DNA from 2 places in the Aureibacillus halotolerans genome. Region 2 is predicted to be linked to the other one. Evidence: predicted binding sites of a transcription regulator. Region 2 holds the regulator's gene; the other holds the start of a gene.
What was found. The regulator LexA, encoded in region 2, represses DNA repair genes until DNA is damaged. The targets are predictions, from matches to a motif close to CGAACATATGTTCG.

Region 1: the regulator LexA is predicted to act here: its motif matches at 1,924-1,937, upstream of EV213_RS11500 (YolD-like family protein).

What each region holds. Positions count from the first base shown of each region.
Region 1 is NZ_SNYJ01000008.1:187,735-191,157, reverse strand. It holds gene EV213_RS20760 (hypothetical protein) at 1-6, opposite strand, end outside; gene EV213_RS11510 (stress protein) at 470-889, opposite strand; gene EV213_RS11505 (copper amine oxidase N-terminal domain-containing protein) at 889-1,494, opposite strand; gene EV213_RS11500 (YolD-like family protein) at 1,561-1,905, opposite strand; gene EV213_RS11495 (hypothetical protein) at 2,064-2,441, shown strand; gene EV213_RS11490 (hypothetical protein) at 2,438-2,710, shown strand; gene EV213_RS11485 (hypothetical protein) at 2,723-3,016, shown strand; gene EV213_RS11480 (helix-turn-helix domain-containing protein) at 3,028-3,423, shown strand, end outside.
Region 2 is NZ_SNYJ01000007.1:110,234-113,656, forward strand. It holds gene EV213_RS10095 (DEAD/DEAH box helicase family protein) at 1-11, opposite strand, end outside; gene EV213_RS10100 (sporulation protein) at 322-1,104, shown strand; gene lexA (transcriptional repressor LexA) at 1,327-1,947, opposite strand; gene yneA (cell division suppressor protein YneA) at 2,165-2,476, shown strand; gene EV213_RS10115 (YneB family resolvase-like protein) at 2,476-3,150, shown strand; gene EV213_RS10120 (DUF896 domain-containing protein) at 3,189-3,419, shown strand.

The DNA.
Region 1 (3,423 bases), on a different contig from region 2:
TTCCATTGATCATATCATATATACGCTTAATTGTTAATGGATTATCACACAATTTCGGCTATATATGACCTATCCTCCTTTTCATTAGTGGCTCAACCGGGTCATCGATGGCAAAGAAAACATTGTCGTGAGCGGCATTAGTCGATTCTACGCTTTTACGCAGTGATACCAAGTGTAGAGATCTTGCATATATAACAACAATAAACATTTTGTCTCATTATTCTGACTCCTTATTATATTAGTTCTTTTGACAGAAGAACACAACTCCATATAGCATCCTGTATCAACTTTTTTTCTATTAAGATTTAAAGATCCTATTCATAACTGTTAACACAAAAAAGCACCAACCCCTTGTCGTTCTAGGGTTGGTGCTAATTCTTGACGTCCCAGGAGGACGTAATCCTAGTCCGCTAGAGCCCTGATGTATAAGGGCTTTACGGTCTTCTTGTGTAAAATCTGTGTAAAAAAATTATAGTTCGTGTAAAACATCAACATACTCAGCAAACTCTTCTTCGCTCAAATCGCCATTGAGCTGTATTAAAATATTATGATGAGCAGCTGTCCAATTAAACAGCATCCCCATCGACTCAGCAAGTCCCTCATAATACTCTTTCATTTCGTCAAGATCTTCTTGATCACTGTAGCTAAATATCTGGCCACCTTTGTCCTCGCCTAATGAAGGGATGCTAAACTCCACACTCTTCTCAAACTTGTTAGGTGCTAAGCCTCTGAATTCATTCTTTGGCTGGTCCTTTACGTCCTCTACTTCTAGTCCTGCCTCTTGCCATGCTTTGATGACTACATCAGGCTCAATACTACGACCAGATGCAGTAGAGCTACAGGCGGTGAGCAAAAGCAATAGGCATGCCAGTGTAAGTTTGAGCTTCACTATTTTTGTACCTTAACGTCGTTAAAACGGAAGTCTTCAAAGCCTGGTCTTAGTAGGACGTTCACTTTATCAACCCCAGGAATAGGCTCAAAGAAAATTACACTCTCGGCACTCACGCCTGGTTGAAGAGTTCCTGATGCGTGGGCGACATCGTTTCCATACCAACGATCAAAATTAAAGCTTTGATCAAAGTCATACTGTTTACCGTTAGCGACAATAGTTGCAAGGCTTTCTGCCACTCTCATTTCCTCGCCACTCTCATTATAATACGTCACATACAACCTCAACGAATCCTCATCCTGCACAACCTTATCCAGCTTTACATACTGATTAACATTCGTAGCCTCCCCACCAGATGACGGCAGAGCAGATCCAACACTTGCAATGTTAACGGTCCTACTAGCCTGGTCCCACTTAACATCAGCGCCAAGCATCTCGGATACGGCTCTCAATGGTACGTACGTGGTGTTGTCAATCAACTTTGCATCAACTGGAGCAGTACGGCCGTCCACTTTTACTTTGATAGCACTTGCAGCAAAAGCACCAGCTGAAAAGATCACCAAAGCAGCCACAGTCAACAACACGATATTTCTTAATTTCTTCAATTTAAACCCTCCCTTATGTATTTGTGGCAATTTTACCATATTTACGCATATTACCGCAGGATAGTTTCAAACTTTTGTCAGGTGTGTGATGTACGAAATGGTCACATACGTATGATCAATATCCACGGTCATAAAGGTGTCGCAGATATTTTTCGGTACGCCAGTTACCTCATGATACTGTCCGTCTTCTGCGGTCCAGTGTCTTGCGTGGAGAACGTATTTTTCTTTTGCTGCATGGCGCAGCAGTTCGTAATGCTCCTGTGCAAGTTCATCTACTATGTTAGGGCGTGGTTGTCGTCTTACTTCATTATAGTGTTTGCGTAGATCATTCCTTTGCTCAGGGAGGATAAAATTTTTATCCCAAAGAATGTGCCCGAAATTTGCGTACTCTCTTGGATCTCGTTTTGCCATTTAGCTTGTCTCCTTTTACGAACGTTTGTTCTTAGTATAAAGGAGACTGAAATAATTTACAAATAAATTTGCCAAACCACTTTACACGCGATACCGCGCATGGTATATTATTAACAAGAGGCGCGATAACGCGCATAAGACGAAAAGGAGCTGATCAAATGAATGTCATGAAAAGAGCTTGGGAAATCGCGCGTGAAGGTGTTGTAAGATTCGGTGGCAAGGTTGTTGAGTATTTTGCAGAGGCATTGCGCATGGCATGGGCAGAAGCTAAACGTCCTAAAAAAGCAGAATTTGTTACATCCGCTGGTAGCCGTAAGCACAAGTCATGGGTCGCTAAAATCACAGGCAAACATGCACGTTTTAAATTTGATCGCTCCTTTGTAAAAGAAGTAAAAGAGAGCTGGGTTGAAAAGTTTTTCTTGCTTAGTGGTGGTTTGTACGAGGTCTGTGACGGTGGCGAACGTCGCTTTATCCTAGTCACTGGCGCAACCGTCAAGGACGTGCAAGAGTATGAGGTAATGGAGGCGATCGCTTGAGCCACACCATTGAGATCGCAGAGGGCAGCCGCAAACATAAAACGTGGGTTGCGAAGATCATCGGGCCCAGCAAAGAGTTTAGGTTTGACCGGTGGCTAGTCCCTCAAGACAAAGGCAACACCAGAGCCACAAAAAAATTTACGTTAGCAGACGGCTTTTACGACGTGTGTGACATGGGCGGACGGAGATACATCAAAGTAGTGGATGGTGTTGCAGAGCCAACCACCGCGGCAGAGATCCACAAGGCAATAAAAAACAACCAAATATGAGGAGGAATTACAATGTATAAAGGGATTGAGCAAGCAACTAAGGAGTTTAACACGTGGGAGGGTGCAGCATCCATCTTTATCGACGTTGAGGACCACGATGCATGGTGTGTCGTTAAAGATGAGGCGTCTTACAATAGCGACTCAGTGATCCATCTGATCAGCAAAAACGATGTTGATGATCGTTTTGAGGCATACCCTGCTGAGGTTCTTTCTCAGCTCGCAGAGGCAAAGGAAAAAGCACTTGCAGACGGATACGAAGCTTGGCAGGTCAATCAAATCTATTTATTTGCAGAAATCATTTACTAGGAGGAATTGTCATGACAAGAGACGAAAAGTTTGGACGTGTCTTAGCCATTGCTGATGTGCTAGGAGAGCGCACTTTACCAGCTAACAAAGCGTCAATCAGCAGCCGTTACTCAGGGGATTTTGCGCGTCACCCTGAGAAGGTGCTCAAGTGGATACATGAGGAGCTTATAGCGTACAACCACAATTGGGGCGACAGGGAAATGTTGCTATTTGAGTACCTAGCAGATGAGATTGCAGGGCTTGAGACAGACGAGTTTAACAACACTCCTTTGTCGGGCAAATACCTACAGGCGGTCATGTCAAAACGCGCGGAGTTAAACAACTTAATCAGCGCGGACCAAGCAGCAAAAAAGTGGGATATGCACCCGAGTACGGTAAAAAACTATTGCGCAAAGGGGAAAATCATC
Region 2 (3,423 bases):
ACAAGCTTCATCATTGCGCCTCCTGATATTTTCGGATTTTTCTAGACAACTGCTATTTCAAAGGATTATTCCACAATCCTTGCTTAAATTCAATAATAATCAATAATGTAGGCGAAGAGGGGTCTACATCACGAATACTTGGCAAAGTCTTTACCCCTTTGGTAAGAAATTCTTTAAGGATCAAAGGGTATATTCCAATCGCTTTAGCCGAACATGCAGGAGCAATGTCGAGAAACCACACCAATACTTGAAATAACTTGAAACCTTTGTCAAAGTAGATTCGTAGACACATGTAGACGACAAGACAATGGAGGCGTTCAAATGAGTTTCTTTAAAAAATCGCTAGAAAGAGTCGGCATCGGTGGTGTGAAAATTGATGCGCAACTACAGAACAATCAGTACACAAAAGGGGATACTGTCCATGGCGAGTTCCATATAAAAGGGGCAGGCACGGACACAGACATTAACCAGCTTGTGATTGATTTATGTACAGTGGCTTGGTACGAGCATGAGGACAAAATGCATCAGAAGAAAGTGGTTGTTGACTCCTATTCATTTGAGGGCAGCCATGTAAAAAGTGGAGAGCGCTTAACGATCCCCTTTGCATTCGAGCTCCCTTATACCGTCCCACATTCCACGTCAAGAAGTCCTGTTTGGATTACGACTAGAGCGGACATTGAGCTCGCCATTGATCCAAGAGATGAAGATTATCTTGTGATTAAGGAGCCGGAAACATCTCGTCTTTTCCTCAATGCTGTCAGAAACCTTGGATTCCGTCTACGAGAAGTGGAGGTTGAAGCAGGCAACTATTTGACAGAGCGCTTTTATCAGAAAGTCTTGCCGATGGATCAAATTCCAAAGTATGTCCAAGAATTTGAATGGGCGGTCCCATCAGAATTTAGAGGTCATATTGATGAGATTGAAGCAGTCCTATATGCAACTGAATATTCCTTGCATGTACTGCTTACAAAGGACCAAAGATTAAGAGGGTTGGATAAGTTCTTTAAGTCCGAGGATGCGTATTATGAATTGGAATTTACGTTGGATGAGTTGAATCAACCTGATGTCGTTGAACGTGAGTTATGGTCCATCCTTCAAAAATAAACTTCAGGCTGATGAGAAACGCTCGCTTTCGTCGTTGCTTTGCCTTGTCCGGTGCTCATTGCCCTTTTGGCAACTCCGCACCAGTCGAGGTTTTACGTTACATAGAGCAAGCACGTCCGATGGCCTAAAGAAGCATGTAGTGAATGCAATTCTATAACAAAGAGCCTCTCCAATTTGGAGAAGGCTCTTTGTTTATCTATATCCAATGCGAAAGACAACCTCTTAATGAATCGCTCTGTAAAGCCCTACGACTTTACCGAGAATGGTGACATCATGAAGAATAATTGGCTCCATCGCTGCGTTTTCAGGCTGAAGACGGATAAAGTCTTTTTCCTTGTAGAAGCGCTTGACCGTTGCTTCATGGTCTTCTGTCATTGCCACAACGATATCCCCGTTATTGGCTGTTTGCTGTTGTTTAACGACAACAAAATCCCCGTCATAAATGCCAGCTTCAATCATACTTTCACCTTCGATGACGAGCACAAACACTTGCTCATCTGCTGGAAGTAGACTTTCAGGCAGGGCCATGTAATCTTCGATATTTTCAATGGCTGTAATCGGTTGTCCAGCTGTAACCTTCCCGATGACAGGAACATTCAATACTTTTGCAATAGGAGATGCATGTTCATCACTGTACAAGACTTCGATGGCTCTTGGTTTTGTTGGATCACGGCGGATTAATCCCTTGTCCTCTAGTCGTGCTAGATGACCATGAACGGTTGAACTAGAGGCAAGTCCAACAGCTTCCCCAATCTCTCTTACAGAGGGTGGATATCCTTTGCTTTGTACATTGTCCTTAATAAAATCTAAAATATCTTGTTGTCTTTTTGATAGTTTTTTCATAGTTATCCTCGCTTTCTATTACGCGTAGTGGATCCATACTTACAAAGTAAATGTAGGCATACAATTTCAAAAGGTTCATAGACTGGAAGTAATTTATATAAATTATAACAAACAGTCCTTTGGAATACAAACATAAGTTCGAATTTTATAGTTGACAAAACAAACGTTCGCATGTAATCTAAAGGCGAACGAACATTCGTATCAGGGAGGAATGAAGATGGTGGTTTCTGGGCGTTCTTATTATATTTGTCTTGCATTTGTTATTGTTGGCTTGATTCTCTTTCATGGTGTAAGTGATGAGGAGTATGCAACTGTTCATATAGAGAAGGGAGATAGCATTTGGGCACTTGCTGAAGAATACACGGCGCTGCATACAATGTCAAAACCGGATTTCATTCAATGGGTGAAAGAGAACAACCAGCTTCCTACAAGCACGCTTGAGCCAGGACAGCAGCTCATCATTCCAGTAACGATGAAGCAGCTAAGCACTGAGAGATCCTCACAATTTGCATACACGGGTGCGGAGTAATGAATGTGATTGGGTATTGTCGAGTAAGCACGGACAAGCAGTCGCAGGAGACGTCGTTAGGACGACAAGAAAAAGAGCTTACACAAGCCTGCCACACGGAAGGCTGGACATTAAAAGGCATCATTTCAGAAAAAGCCAGTGGCTATGACATTGATCGCGAGGGCATGCTTGAATTGATGGAAAGAGCGGTGTCCGAACAGATAGATGCCATCATTGTAAGTGATGCGACAAGAATCGGTCGTGGCAATGCAAAAATGGCGATTGTCCATTATTTTCGTAAGCATGGTCTGTCCTTGTACTGTGTCGAAGAAAATGGAGAGTTGACTCTGTCAGATGCTGATCACCTCGTGCTTGACATCGTTTCCATTGTCGAAGAATATCAACGCAAGGTACATAATGCTAAAATTTCTCGTGGGATGAGACTTGCAGTGAAGGATGGCTACAAGCCGTTTCGCAATTTAAGCAATCATACGTCAAGTTCGCCTGGTCGGAAAAGAAAAGAAATCCCTATATCCGAGATTGTAAGGCTCAAGAAGAACGGCCTGACGTATAGAGATATTGCGGCAACCTTAAGAGGTCTTGGGTACGACGTTTCTAAAGCGACTGTGAATCGACGTTTTAAACAATACGAAAATGAGCAAGTACAAAAAGAAGCGGTTCATTTGCATCCTTAATCCGTATTTTGTATGATGGGTGGCAAGAGGTGATAACGTTGCTATCCAAAGAGAAAATTAATCGCATTAACGAGCTTTCTAATAAAGCGAAACAGAGCACACTGACCAATGAAGAAAAGGAAGAACAACAACAGCTACGTAAAGAATACTTGGCCACTTTCCGATCGTCTATGCGTGACCACTTACACAATGTGAAAGTCGTTGACCCTGAGGGAAATGATGTCACACCAGATAAATTAAAGGAATCCAAAAAAAATCGTTTGCATTAACAGC